2 regions of the Sinomonas sp. T428B genome follow, and region 1 is predicted to be linked to the other one. Evidence: riboswitches for the same ligand, from Rfam matches in the RefSeq annotation. Region 1 holds a riboswitch; the other holds the start of a gene.

Region 1 (6,901 bases):
TCGGCGTCCTCAGGCGCGCGTGCACGGCGGCGTTCCTTCCACAGCTGCAAGCCGTCTCCCTCTCGTGGTGCTGGCCCGCACGAGGGAAGTCCGTGCGGGATGGATCTGTCCACCGTGCGCGCCCGCGGATCGTGCCAGGGCGCGCACGGTCAGACAGCCTACCTCAGTGCTACTTGCTCAGCTCCGTGGAGGGGAGCTCCTTGGCGTCCACGGCCGGGGCGGACGGCAGGGCCGGAGCGGTCGGAACGGCGGCCTCGGCCGGGAGCGACGGAAGAGCCTTGGCGGCGTCCGGCAGGGCAGCGCCGACCTGGGCCTGCGCGTCCACCTTGGCCTCGGCGCCGACACCGGCCTTGGTCGAGGACGTGCCGGCGACCTCGCAGTACGCCTTGATGTTCGCCTCGCCCTGGGCGGCGGCGGTGAGGTTGCGGTATGCGACGGAGGAGACGTCGAGCCCACCCGCGCCGTACGCCTCGCACAGGGCGGAGGCCTCGAGGCCGAGCGCGTCCGGGCCGACCGGCGCGGCCGAGGCCTTGGCGTTGGCGGAGGCCGACGGGGAGGCGGACGGGGTGGCCGTCGGGAGCTCCGGAGCGGCAGCGACGACGTCCTTGACGCTCGGGGCGGGGGCGCCGATGAGCTCGTGGGCCGCCTGCTGCGCGGGCTCCGGAAGCGCGCCGGCGAAGGCGGCGGTGCCGACGCCGCCGACGGCGAGGGTGCCGAGGGCGACGGCGCTTGCGGCGAGCTTGCTCGAGGCGATGAGGGTGAAGAGGGACATGCTCTTGCTCCTGGGGAGTTTGCGTTCAGGTCTGTGGGCGGCCGCCCGGAAGCGGCCGACACCCTCTCAACCGACGTGGACCCCCGGGAGGTCACGCGGTGCGCAAAGTTTTTTTCGGGGGGTCCGTCAGGGGCCCAGCCACTGTGAGCACTGGCCGAGGATTCGGCTCCTGCCGAAGGGTGACGACTGTCGGAGGCGGCTCCTATGGTGGTCGAGTGATCTGCACCTCATCCGCGTGGTCCTCTCGGCGAGGCTGCCCATGACCCGCCGCACGTGGGCCCTCTTCGTCGCCATGGGCCTCATCTGGGGCGTGCCGTACCTCCTCATCCGTGAGGCCGTCGAGGAGGTGAGCCCCGCCGTCGTCGTCTTCGCGCGGACGGCTGTGGGCGCCGTCGTGCTCCTCCCGTTCGCCTGGCGCGGCCTGCGCGCCGTGTGGGAGCACCGCTGGCCCGTGCTCGCCTTCGCGCTCATCGAGATGGTGGGCCCGTGGTTCCTGCTCAGCGACGCGGAGCGCCATCTCACGAGCTCGCTCGCAGGACTCCTCATCGCGTTCGCGCCGGTGATCGCGCTCGTCGTCGCCCGCGTGACCGGGCTCGAGGGCAAGATCGGCCGGGTGCGCGTCCTGGGCCTCGTGCTGGCCGTGGGCGGTGTCGCGGCGCTCGGCGGGGGCGGCATGGAGGCCTCGGGCGCGTGGCCCGTCGTCGAGATGCTGCTCGTCGCCCTCGGCTACGGCATCGCACCCCAGATCGCCGCCGTCCGCCTGCGCGAGGTCCCGCCGCTGTCCCTCACGGCCGTCTGCCTGAGCATCGCGGCCGTCATCTCCGCCCCGTTCGCGGCGCTCACGTGGCCCGCGGACGTCCCGAGCGCGACGGCGCTCGGCTCGCTCGCGCTCCTCGCCGTGCTGTGCACGGCACTCGCCTTCCTGCTGTTCTTCCGGCTCATCGCCGCGGCCGGTCCCTCACGGGCGACGGCGATCGCCTACGTGAACCCCGTCGTCGCCCTTGCCCTGGGCGTCGCCCTGCACGGGGACCCGCTCACCCCGCTCATTGGGGCCGGGGCGGTCCTCGTGCTCGCCGGGACGTTCCTCGCGACTCGGGCGGGCGCCCACGATGACGGCGGCCCTACGCCGGAAGGCGGACGGCGAACTCGGTCCGCCCGGGCCGTGACGTGAGCTCGACCGTGCCGCCGTGGGCCTCGACGATCGCCCGGACGATCGAGAGCCCGAGCCCGGTCGAACCCTCGTGCCCCGAGCGGGCCTGGTCGGCCCGGGCGAAGCGGGCGAAGACCCGCTCCTGAAGCTCCGCAGGGATCCCGGGGCCATCGTCCGTGACGGTGATGATGGCATCGCCCCTGGCCGAGCGGGCGACAGCGGCGCTCACGGTGGTCCCGACGGGCGTGTGCTTGCGCGCGTTCGAGAGCAGGTTCACGAGGACCTGATGGAGCTTCGCGCCATCGGCGCGGACCTCGAGGGGCTCCTCGGGGAGGTCGAGCCGCCACACGTGGTCCGGGGCGATGACCTTCTGGTCCATGACAGTCTCGACGAGCAGCTGGGTGAGGTCCACGGGGCCGAGCTTGAGCGGCTGGCCCTCGTCGAGCCGCGCGAGCATGAGCAGGTCCTCGACGAGGCGGCTCATCCGCAGGGACTGGCTCTCGACCCGCCCGAGGGACTCTGAGCCCTGGGCGGTGAGCGGCTCGGTGAGCCGGAGCATGTCGGTGTAGCCGCGGATCGCCGTGAGCGGCGTGCGCAGCTCGTGCGAGGCGTCCGCGACGAATCGGCGGACCTTGGTCTCCGAGGCCTGACGGGCCTCGAGGGCGCCGGCGACGTTGTCCAGCATGCGGTTGAGCGCCAGCCCGACCTGCCCCACTTCAGTCGCGGGGTGAGCGGCCGACGGCGGGACGCGGATCGCGAGGGCGACCTCGCCGGAGTCGAGCCGCAGCCTGGCGACCTGCCCGGCGACCGTCGAGAGCTGCTCGAGCGGGGCCATGGTCCGCCGGATGATCCAGGTCCCCATGACCCCGGCGAGCACGAGCCCGGCCCCGGAGACGAGCACGGTCGTGAGGACGAGCGAGTCGAGCGTGGCCTGCTTCTGGGACAGCGGCAGGCCCGTGACGACGACGTCGCCGTACGCGGTCTCGACCGCGATGAGGCGGTAGTCGCCGGCGCTCAGCGAGCGGTCCACGGCCGCGAGGCGGTCGCCGCTCGAGGCGTCCTCTCCCGCGACCGGAAGCGCAGCGAGGACGGCGATGTCCGACGGCCGGAGTGGCACGCGTGTGCCGTCCGCGCTGATGAGGCCGCTGACTTCGACGCGCCCGCCACTGAGCCGCGCGTTGAGGGTTCCGGCGCCCTGGCCCCTGGCCTCGAGCGGGTCCGGGCGCTTGCCCACTTGACCGGGTGGTGTGCGGAACTCGGCTGCACGGCGGCTGGCGTGGGCGAGGTCCGCGTCGAGCTGGCGGGTGAGCTGGCGGTCCATGAAGGTGTACAGGAGGGCCCCGACGACCGCGCACACCCCCACGAGCAGGAGCATGGTCGCGAGCAGGAGTTTGGTGCGCAGGTGCCACGTGTCGGGGTGCCGCCACGAGCGGCCGGTGCGGCGCTCTGCGGCCGAGAGCGTGCCCATGCGCGCGCTCACCCCTCCGCGGGCTTGATGACGTAGCCGGCGCCGCGGACCGTGTGGATCATGGGCGCGCGGTCGACGTCGATCTTCTTGCGCAGGTAGGAGATGTAGAGCTCGACGATGTTGGCCTGCCCGCCGAAGTCGTACTGCCAGACGCGGTCGAGGATCTGGGCCTTGCTGACCACGCGGCGCGGGTTCTCCATGAGGTAGCGCAGGAGCTCGAACTGGGTCGCCGTGAGCTGGATGTCCTCGCCGCCACGCGTGACCTCACGCGTGTCCGTGTTGAGGACGAGGTCGCCCACGACGAGATCGGCGTCGTCCTGGGCCGCGGCGCCCGAGCGCTGGACGAGGCGGTGCAGCCGGAGCATGACCTCTTCCATGCTGAACGGCTTCGTCACGTAGTCGTCGCCGCCCGCGGCGAGGCCCGTGATGCGGTCCTCGACGGCATCCTTCGCGGTGAGGAACAGCGCGGGGACCTCGGGCAGGAACTGGCGGATGCGCGTGAGGACCTCGACGCCGTCGAATCCCGGCATCATGACGTCCAGCACGAGCACGTCGGGCCGGAACTCGCGGGCGGCCGTGACGGCCGAGGGGCCGTCGCCCGCCACCTGGACGCTCCACCCCGCCATGCGCAGGCCCATGCTCATGAGTTCGGCAAGGCTCGGCTCGTCGTCGACCACGAGGGCGCGGATCGGCGTGCCGTCCGGGTGGCTCAGCGCGGGCAGGTTGTTCGCGGAGTAGGGCCTTGCCATGGATCCAGCCTCCCGTGCAGTCGTAGTCCGAGCCTGAGCCGCAGCTGTGAATGAGCTGTGGACGCAAGCCTAGTGCTGCACGGGAGGCTGGGGTCGGCTCAGTACCAGTTGTTGGCGTAGTGGAAATTCAGGGCGTTCGACGGCGAGCCGTACCGCTCCTTGATGTAGTTCAGGCCCCAGTCGATCTGCGTGCGGAAGTTGGTCTGCCAGTCCGCGCCGACCGAGCTCATCTTGCTGGCGGGCAGGGACTGCACGATGCCGTAGGCACCGGACGTGGGATTCGTGGCGGTGGTGCGCCACCCAGACTCCTTGGTCCACAGGATCTCGAGCGCGCTCATCTGGTTCTGGCCCCAGCCGTAGGCGGCGAGCCGGGAGGCGGCGTAGGCCTTGGCGGCGGCCGGATCGTCGACGGGCCGCGCGGCCGCGACGGCCGCTTCGGCCTGTCGCGCCTCTTCGGCCTTGCGCGCCTGCTCGGCAGCGCGGGCCGCCTCGGCCTTGCTGGCCTCCGCTGCCTTGGCCTCAGCGGCTTGGAGCTCAGCCTGCGCAGCAGCGGCAGCTGCCGCCTCAGCACGGACCTCCTCGGCCTTCACGCGGGCCTGGGCGTCGGCTGCGATGGCTGTGTTCTCGATGCCGGTGGCGGCCGGGACCGCCTCGACATGGGAGGCTGCGGCGAAGTCGCTGCCGGCGGTCGTCGCGACCGCTCCGCCCCCGGCTAGGGCGATGAGGCCCAGGGAGAGGGCGACGGCGGCGCTGCGGTGGCCGAGCCGCTCGACGGGGCTGCCCGGGGTGGCGCCAGTGGACGCCGCAATGCGGGCCAGGGCAGATGTGCTGTGGGGGCTGTGCGTGGTGTGCGTTGCGCGGCGGCGGCCCTGAGGGCGCGCGGCAGCGCGGAAGGGGGACTTGCTCAAGCGTGTGGGCCTCTCGTTGGCGCCTGCGAAGTTAGCTGTCGGGTTCGGATGAGAGTCATCCGGCCCAGCCGAGGGCATGGGCTTCACCCCGAGGCCGCGCCTGATCCCTGGGGGGGCGGGGGCGCGCGGCCGGACGTGGGTCCTCCGTCTCTGCCTGATACGTCCTCTCAGGCTGTCGGCAGAGCTCGGCGGACAGGGCCTGGGGGTTGCCCGCGGTGGCGCGGGCACCGTTCCACGGTAACGGAACGATCACGGAAAGTCACATTTGGATAACAGCGGTTTGCGCTTGATACATCAAGTTCCGAGGCCAAGTCCAGCCAACAAGCGTTGAACCGCTCACGCGTCCAGCCCTGTCCGCATTATGAGATCCCGCATTTGACGCGCCTCGTCGGGGGCTGGGTGCGACGCTGTCGAATAATCTTCGACGCAGAGCGAGAAAAGAGCGCTAGCGGCGAAAAAAGGAAAGCGCAAGGCTATTCTGCCGAATGGTGACAATCATCACATCGCAACTCTGCGTCTCAGAATGTGAGACAAATCGAGCATTGTTACTTGCTTGTAGGCATTGTTACGGGACACACTCGTGATTGTGAACATGGACTCAGCAGCACCTGTCGCCGCCGACCGCCCAGCGAGCTCACCTGCCGCGCGGGCAATGTGCTGCTGTCGAATGTCGAGCTGACTGCACCACCCCCGCACGTCGCACGTCCACAGCCCAGCGTCGGGCATCCTCCGCCACGCGGGCGTCAACGCTCCGCATTCGAAGCCGCGACCGCGGCTAGTCACCAACGAGGTCAGCACACTATGTCTGTTGCATCCGGCTACGTCCACATCTCCGTCCGCAACGCCCAGAAGGCCCAGCAGGGAACCCAGCGCCAGCCGTTCGGCACCCGCGCTCCGGGGCAGGCCGATCCGTACGCCCCCGGTTACGGCGCCGCGCACCCCGTTCGCCCCCAGCAGCAGCCGCTGCGGCCTGTCGCCGAGGACTATGCGCCGCTCACCGCTCCGACGCCGGTCATCGCGCCCTCGGCCGAGCCCGTCCGCGCCGTCGCCGCGGACAATGTCGCGCACGGCTTCGTCCTCTATGTCGGCCTCTCCGAGCAGGAGGCCGCTGCGGCCGGCACCTCGATCGCCCGCATCGCCCAGGAGATCAGGGCCTATGCCCAGAACCTCGTCGAAGGCGTCGAGAGCTACGCTGCGGTCGCGGTCGCCCCGGCGAACGCCCCCGGCTCCTCGCTCGAGGTCGTCCGCTCGACCTTCGGCGATCCGACGATCGCCTCGCGCCAGCAGCGCCCCGAGCCCCGCCAGGCCCCGCAGCAGGACGCCCGCCCGTCCGGCGTCCTCATTGACCTGGCCCGCCGCGAGGTGCACCTCGACGGCGAGACCCTCAACCTCACGTTCAAGGAGTTCGAGCTCCTGAACTACCTCGTGGAGAACGGCACTCGCACGGTCAGCCGCGACGAGCTCCTCGACGGCCTCTGGAAGAACGCCGAGGAGGTGCCCAACGAGCGCACGATCGACGTCCACATCCGTCGCCTGCGCTCCAAGCTCGGCCGCCTCGCGAACACGGTCCGCACCGTCCGCGGCCAGGGCTACCGCTTCTACGAGCACCCCGAGGTCATCGTCTGGGCTGCGCCCGAGTACTCCATCTGACGGGGGCCAGCGGGGCGGGGCCTAGGCTTGCCCCATGAGCAACCACCATCTCAAGCGGCTCGTGGTCCTGCGCCACTCGAAGGCGGCGTGGCCCGATGGCGTGCCGGACCTCGAGCGGCCGCTCGCCAAGCGCGGCCACGCCGACGCGCCCGAGGCAGGCAAGTGGCTCCTGGCCCACGGGGTGGTCCCAGACTTCATCCTCTG
Region 2 (6,901 bases), 150 kb from region 1:
CGAAGGTCGCGATGCGCAGCTGGTTGCGACCGAGCTTGCGATACGGCTCGGTGTCGACCACGCCGTTGGCGCGCAGGACCTTGGCGACCTGGGCGGCGTCGATGGAGTCGTCGAAGTCGACCGTGACGATGACATTTGAACGGTCGGCAGGGTCGGCCACGAACGGGGTCGCGTACTCGGAGGCCTCGGCCCACGCGTAGACCCGGCCGGCGGAGTCGGCGGTGCGCTTGGCGGCCCAGTCGAGCCCGCCCGAGGCGTTGAGCCACTCGACCTGCGCGTTGAGGCCGACGAGGGTCGTGAGGCTCGGCGTGTTGTACGTCTGGTTGAGCTTCGAGTTGTCGATCGCCGTCTTGAGGTCCAGGAAGTCAGGGATCCAGCGGCCGGAGGCCTTGATCTCCTCGGCGCGCTCGAGCGCGGCGGGGGAGAACAGCGCGAGCCACAGCCCGCCGTCGGACGCGAAGTTCTTCTGCGGGGCGAAGTAGTAGACGTCGCTCTCGGAGACGTCCACTGCGAGGCCGCCCGCGGCGCTCGTCGCGTCGATGACCACGAGCGAGCCCTCGTCGGCGCCAGCGACGCGCTGCACGGGCGCGGCGACGCCGGTCGAGGTCTCGTTCTGCGGCCACGCGTAGACGTCGACGCCGGCCTCGGCGGCGGGCTGCGGGCGCGTGCCCGGCTCCGAGGTGATGATGGAGGACGCGTCGAGGAAGGGCGCCTTGTCGGTGGCCTTGGCGAACTTCGAGCCGAACTCGCCGAAGGAGAGGTGCTGGGCCTTGGAGCGGACGAGGCCGAAGGAGGCGACGTCCCAGAAGGCCGTCGAGCCGCCGACGCCCAGGACCACCTCGTAGCCCTCGGGGGCCTGGAAGAACTCCTTGAGGCCCTCCCGGACGCTGCCGACGAGGTTCTTCACCGGGGCCTGGCGGTGGGACGTCCCGAGGAGCTTCGCGCCCGCGGCGGCGATCGCTTCCACCTGCTCCCCGCGGACCTTGGACGGGCCAGCGCCGAAGCGGCCGTCGGCCGGGAGGAGCTCGGCGGGAATCTGAAGCTGGCTGGTCTCGACCACGGGTGAAGCCTCCTGACGGTTCGGGTCCGGGCGAAGGCCGTGCCCCTCCGCCCCGCACAAGTGTGCCGCACACGCTCCGGGGCGTGGAAATTCGCGGTCGGTGTGAGACGCGGGGCTGCCCGGCGAATACTAATCTGAGCAGGTCAAAATAAGCTAGACTTGTGGCTGCGGCCGCAGCCGCGCCCCACGCCTCGTCCTCAGGAGCAGATGCCTCGCATGTCCGACCTCATCGACACCACCGAGATGTACCTGCGGACCATCCTCGAGCTCGAGGAGGAGGGCATCGTCCCCCTGCGCGCCCGGATCGCCGAGCGCCTGCGGCACTCCGGCCCCACGGTGTCCCAGACGGTGGGCCGCATGGAGCGCGACGGGCTCGTCGTCGTCTCGGGCGACAGGCACCTCGAGCTCACGGACGCGGGCCGGATCCGTGCTGTCGAGGTCATGCGGAAGCACCGCCTCGCAGAGCGGCTCCTCGCGGACGTGATCGGGCTCGACTGGGCGTACGTGCATGACGAGGCCTGCCGCTGGGAGCACGTCATGAGCGAACGCGTCGAGCGGCGGCTCTATGAGCTGCTCGGGCGCCCGAGCGAGTCCCCCTACGGCAACCCCATCCCGGGCCTCGAGGCGCTCGGCGGCTCTCCGGCCGAGGGCTTCGGCGAGGGCGTCGTGACCCTCGTCGAGGCGATGGAGCAGTACGCGCAGGGCTCTCGCGTCGTCGTGTGCCGGCTCGCGGAGCCGATCCAGGTCGACCCGGAGCTCCTGACGCAGCTCGAGGAGGGCGGCATCCGCCCCGGCGCCAAGGTGGCCCTCGAGCGCGTGGGGGACTACATCTCCGTGCGCGTCGCGAACGTCGACGGCGCCCTCGAGCTGCCCCTCGAGGTCGCCTCACACGTCTTCGTCTCGATCGGCTGACGTCCTTCGTCACAGAGGCGAACACAACATCACAGAACCTCCAACTACTGGACAAACCCTTACTTGCATTTCTGATGTGAGTTTGGTCTCAGTAAAGGTCACGGATTTATTACATCGGGCCCAGAGTGCCCTATGCTGGAGACCAAGCGCTGAGACTTCGGCGTGACCTCCGCCCGTACGCCGAGCTCTGCCAGCGGGACCGGGGGTGTTCCATCCATGGCAGAGGCGGGGGAACCACCAGCGGCGGCGCGAGCCGCCTTGGGGTGAAGCCCGCAGCATGCTCGGAGCTCCGGCGCGCAGGTCCAGTCCTTGGCTACCCGCGTGCCCGGATCCCCGGCAGCTGGGCCGAGTCCGGACTCTGTGGGCTCGAACCCGACAGCTAACTTCGCAGGCGCTTTTCGTACAGAGAGGGAAAGTCGCTTGACCCAGCACGCTGTCACCGGCCGCCGCCGCGCCGAGACCTCGGCCGCCGAGGCCTACGGCCTCCGGCCGCGCGACGCCGCACGCCGCGGCCGCCGCGCCGCCGCCCGCCCCGGACCCGTCCGCCAGCTCGCGGAGATCGCCGGTGTCGGCCAGAAGGCCGGCGTCGCTCTCGCCGCCACCGGACTGGTCCTGACCGTCACTCTCCCGACCGCCGGCACCGACGCCGCGGCGCCCACCGCCGCCGTCGACACCGCCCAGCAGCCGCAGGTCACGGCCTCCGGCGAGGCGGTCGTGGCCTTCAGCCGCACGTCCGTTGGCAGCCACGTGGACCCGGACGGCCGCCTCAAGCAGCTCTTGAGCGCCCAGTCCGCGGGCAGTGTGACCGCCGCGCAGGCGAAGAACACGCTCGGCGCTCCCCTCGACTCGATGGTCCCGTCCTCGCCGTTCGGCTACCGCGTGAGCCCCCTGAGCGGCTGGGCCGGCGAGTTCCACCGCGGCCAGGACTTCGCCGCCCAGTGCGGCACCGCGGTCAAGGCTGCCGCGAGCGGCACCGTGACCTTCGCCGGATGGCACCCCTATGGCGGCGGCAACCGCGTCGTCATCGACCACGGCAATGGTCTCGAGACGACGTACAACCACCTCTCGTCCTCGTCCGTCTCGGTGGGCCAGAAGGTCGAGCGCGGGGCGCTCATCGCCCTCAGCGGCACGACCGGCGCCTCGACCGGGTGCCACCTCCACTTCGAGGTCATGGTCAACGGCGAAGTCGTCGATCCCAACGGCTGGCTCTGACGCGCGCACCAACCCGTCTTCCCTGTACCCGACGAGCCCCCGGCCTACGCGGTCTGGGGCTCGTTGCGTGGGGGCCCGGAAAATCGTCGTGTCCGTTTTGTGACCCTCGGTAACCGGGCCGTGATCCGAATGTGACTTTTTGGGGGACGTCAGGTAGGGTCGTTCTTGTTCCGGCTCCTACCAAGTCGGAACATCCGGGGAGCATGCCTAGCTCTGCCACTCCTCGGAATCCGTTCGCACACTCGTCTGGCAGAGGCGGGGGAACCACTTTCGGTCCTCTTCGGAGGGCCTTGGGGTCAAGCAGCCCGGCGCGAGCCGGGAGGCCGGATACTTCCAATCCGAACCCGACAGCTCACCTCGCAGGCACTGGGAGAGGCTATTTCTGTGTCGTCACGCACCATGACTGCGCGTCATCGCGCCGTTCCGGTTCGCACCAGCCCGCTCGAGGCTGTCGCGCACGCCATGTCCGACAATGCAGGCACCATCGGCCGTCAGGCTGCCGTCATCGCGGCTGCCTCCGGCCTGATCATCTCGGCCGGGCTCCCCGCCCAGGCCGCGGAAGCCCAACGCGAGGCTTCCGCCCTCTCCGACGTGGCCAGCACCGCTGCGCCGACCGTCGTTGCGCCCGAGCAGGCGCAGGTCGACTTCGAGCGCCCCGCCGTCGCCTCGGTGGCCGCGCCCGTCGTCGAGCGTGTCCAGACCCAGTCCACGAGCACGAAGACCCTGAGCACGAAGGTTGCCAGCCTTCTCGACGGCTCGAGCGTCGCCGGCTCCTCCCTCGCCGCGATCGCCTACACCGGCATCGGCAGCCCCTACGTCTGGGGCGGCACCACGCCGTCCGGCTGGGACTGCTCCGGCTTCACCCAGTGGGTCTACGCCCAGGCTGGCATCAGCATCCCCCGCGTCCAGGCATGGACCATCATGAAGCCCACGGCCACCCCGGCCCCCGGCGACCTGGTGGTCCAGAACGGCGGCGCGCACGTCGGCATCTACGTCGGCAACGGGATGATGATCAGCGCCCTCAACCCCTCGCAGGGCACCCTGCTCCACGCCGTCAACGCGACCGGCTCCTCGGTGTTCTACACCCTCAACTGAGACCAACCCACCGGGCGGTGCGGTGTCCCCCTCATGACCGCAGCGCCTGCCACGGGCCGTTCCCCCCTGCGGCCCGAGGACACGAAAGAGAGAACCCCATGACCACACGTGCAGGCATCGCCCGCCACCGCGCCGAGGCCACGTCCTCGCTCGCTGTCATCGCCAAGGCCGTCTCCGAGAACGCCGGCGGCGTGGGCCGCCAGGCGGCTGTCATCGCAGCCGCGGGCGGCCTCGTCCTGACCAGCGGCGTCGCCGCCAACGCCGCTGAGGCCGCAGCCCAGCGCGAGGCCTCCGCCCCGGTCGCCCTCGAGGCGGTCACCGCCGTCCAGGCTCCGGTCTCCGCCGAGACCACGGCCGACGTGACCTTCGAGCGCCCGGCCGTCGAGTCCGTCGCCGCCCCGGTCGTCGAGGCCCCGGCTCCGGCGCCCGCCCCCGCCGTCGAGGCAGCGCCGAAGGTCCAGGCCTCCGCGACCCTCCAGGTCGCCTCGACCGCCCCCGCGGCCCCCAAGGCCTCGAGCGGTATGGGCGCCGCGATCGCCGCCGCCGCGTACGCGCAGCTCGGCGTCGCTCAGGACTGCACGATGCTCGCGACCAACTCGCTCGCCGCCGTCGGCATCCACTACCACGGCTGGCCGGCCGGATACCTCTCGCTCGGCCGCACCGTGAGCGCCGCCGAGGCCCAGCCGGGCGACCTCGCCTACTACGCCGACGGCGGCATGGGCATGGCCCACATCGCCGTCTACGTCGGCAACGGCCAGGCCGTGCACGGCGGCTGGAACGGCGGCACCACGGCGCTGTTCTCCGTCAACGTGGGCTCCGGCCCCGTCTTCATCCGCGTCGGCGGCTGATACAACGCAGACGTGCCCGGGGGCAGCGAACGGCCCCGGATAGCACTGCACAGGACGCCCCCTCCGCCTGGCGGAGGGGGCGTCCTGTGCGTTCCGGGGGCGCAGCGCCGCAGGTGTCCGGCACGTGAATGTTCGCCGACACCTTGGCGCTCCCGGGCCCCGTGTTCGATGGGCGGTTGACGGGTTCAGTAGGCTGGAAGAGTCGATCCAGCCCGGCTACGCACAGGGCAGCCGGCCCTGTGCCCCTGACCGGGTGCGGCCGTTAAGAGGAACGCGCATGCGCACACTCGTTCTGAATGCAGGCTATGAACCGCTCGCGGTGGTCACCTTCCGCCGGGCGCTTGTGCTCGTGCTCGCCGGCAAGGCGAGCATTGTCGCGGAAGACGACGATCCAGTTGTCGGACCGCGCGAGGTGCTGAGCCGCCCGTCAGTGATCCTGCTGAACCGCTACATCAGGCCCCGTCGAACCTACGCCACCGCCGTCACGAGACGGGGGGTGCTCCGTCGCGACGGGCACACATGCGCGTACTGCGGCAAGGCGGCCCACACGGTGGACCACGTCCTGCCCCGCTCACGCGGGGGAGCGGACTCGTGGGAGAACCTCGTGGCCTGCTGCCTCCGCTGCAACAACGTCAAGGGCGACCACACCCCGTCCGAGATGGGCTGGAAGCTGCGCTTCACGCCCGGGCCGCCGGCCGGGACGTTCTGGCAGATCAAGGAGCTCGAGAAGCCCGTCGAGCAGTGGAGCCCCTTCCTCGCCCCGGAGTCTGCAGCCTGAGCCCGGCGGACCCCCAGAAGGCTTCTGGCGCCGGCGGCGCTCTGAGTCTGGAGTTCGACGCCGTCGTGCTCGCGGGCGGCCGCGCCACCCGCCTCGGCGGATACCCCAAGCCTCAGCTCGACTACGCCGGCACGACCCTCCTCGACCGCGCCCTCGGTGCGGTGCGCGCTGCCCGGATGGCCGTCGTCGTCGGCCCCGGGCCCGGGGAGCCCGGCGGGCCGCGGGCCGTGCCGGGCCCCGGAACCGGTCCCCGGCGCGTCGTCTACGCGCTCGAGGAACCGCGCTACGGCGGCCCGCTCGCAGCCCTCGGCTCGGGGCTCGCCGCCCTCGCCGCAGCGGGCGCGGGCCCCGACGGCGGACCGTGGACGGCGCTGCTCGCGGCGGACCTGCCCCGCGCGGCCGAGGCCGTGGCCCTCCTCCTCGAGGCCGCGGAGGCGGATCCGGCCGCGGACGGGATCGTGGGCCGGGACGAGTCGGGCCGCACGCAGCCGCTGCTCGCGCTCTATCGGCGCGAGGCCCTCGAGCGGGTCGTCGGCGCGCTGACGGCCCGCGGCGGCCTCGCCGACCGCCCGCTGCGCGACCTCGTTGCTAATCTTGACCTGCTGCCCCTGCCGCTGCCGCCGGGTCTGTCCGACGACGTCGACACCTGGGAGGCCGCCGAGCGCTGGGGCATCGGCCGCCCGGAGTCGCCGGGGGCCGCGGCACGGCGAGAGGACCCCCGATGAGCGAGCCTTCGACAGGCGCAGGCCCTGCGGACGATGCTGCGCGCGCCGACGGCGCAGGCGCGGCAGGCGCCGCGCGCCCGAACGACACCGCGGACCAGGACGCGCTCCTGCGCTCGTGGAGCGACCGGCTCCTCGACGAGCTCGGACTGCAGGACGTGCAGATCGACATCGGCGCGATCCTCGGCCTCGCCGGCGTCGCCGCCCACCGGGTGGTCCGCCCCGCCGCCCCGCTGACGACGTTCATCGCCGCCTACGCGGCCGGGCTCGCCGT

What was found. Region 1 has a riboswitch for cyclic di-AMP ahead of ACUYMY_RS03365 (aggregation-promoting factor C-terminal-like domain-containing protein). Riboswitches for the same ligand answer to the same signal wherever they lie in the genome.
Region 2: another riboswitch for cyclic di-AMP. It lies ahead of ACUYMY_RS04020 (M23 family metallopeptidase); the one in region 1 lies ahead of ACUYMY_RS03365 (aggregation-promoting factor C-terminal-like domain-containing protein).

What each region holds. Positions count from the first base shown of each region.
Region 1 is NZ_JBRAZR010000001.1:701,818-708,718, forward strand. Features, by position in the region: gene ACUYMY_RS03340 (RNA polymerase sigma factor) at 1-44, opposite strand, end outside; gene ACUYMY_RS03345 (protein tyrosine phosphatase) at 170-772, opposite strand; gene ACUYMY_RS03350 (DMT family transporter) at 1,032-1,943, shown strand; gene ACUYMY_RS03355 (sensor histidine kinase) at 1,894-3,390, opposite strand; gene ACUYMY_RS03360 (response regulator transcription factor) at 3,399-4,139, opposite strand; gene ACUYMY_RS03365 (aggregation-promoting factor C-terminal-like domain-containing protein) at 4,238-5,047, opposite strand; cyclic di-AMP (ydaO/yuaA leader) riboswitch at 5,057-5,238, opposite strand; gene ACUYMY_RS03370 (winged helix-turn-helix domain-containing protein) at 5,849-6,697, shown strand; gene ACUYMY_RS03375 (SixA phosphatase family protein) at 6,732-6,901, shown strand, end outside.
Region 2 is NZ_JBRAZR010000001.1:850,295-857,195, forward strand. Features, by position in the region: gene serC (phosphoserine transaminase) at 1-1,060, opposite strand, end outside; gene ACUYMY_RS04015 (iron-dependent transcriptional repressor DtxR) at 1,277-1,972, shown strand; cyclic di-AMP (ydaO/yuaA leader) riboswitch at 2,141-2,382, shown strand; gene ACUYMY_RS04020 (M23 family metallopeptidase) at 2,393-3,184, shown strand; cyclic di-AMP (ydaO/yuaA leader) riboswitch at 3,412-3,564, shown strand; gene ACUYMY_RS04025 (C40 family peptidase) at 3,647-4,279, shown strand; gene ACUYMY_RS04030 (NlpC/P60 family protein) at 4,378-5,127, shown strand; gene ACUYMY_RS04035 (HNH endonuclease) at 5,405-5,905, shown strand; gene mobA (molybdenum cofactor guanylyltransferase) at 5,869-6,630, shown strand; gene ACUYMY_RS04045 (DUF6457 domain-containing protein) at 6,627-6,901, shown strand, end outside.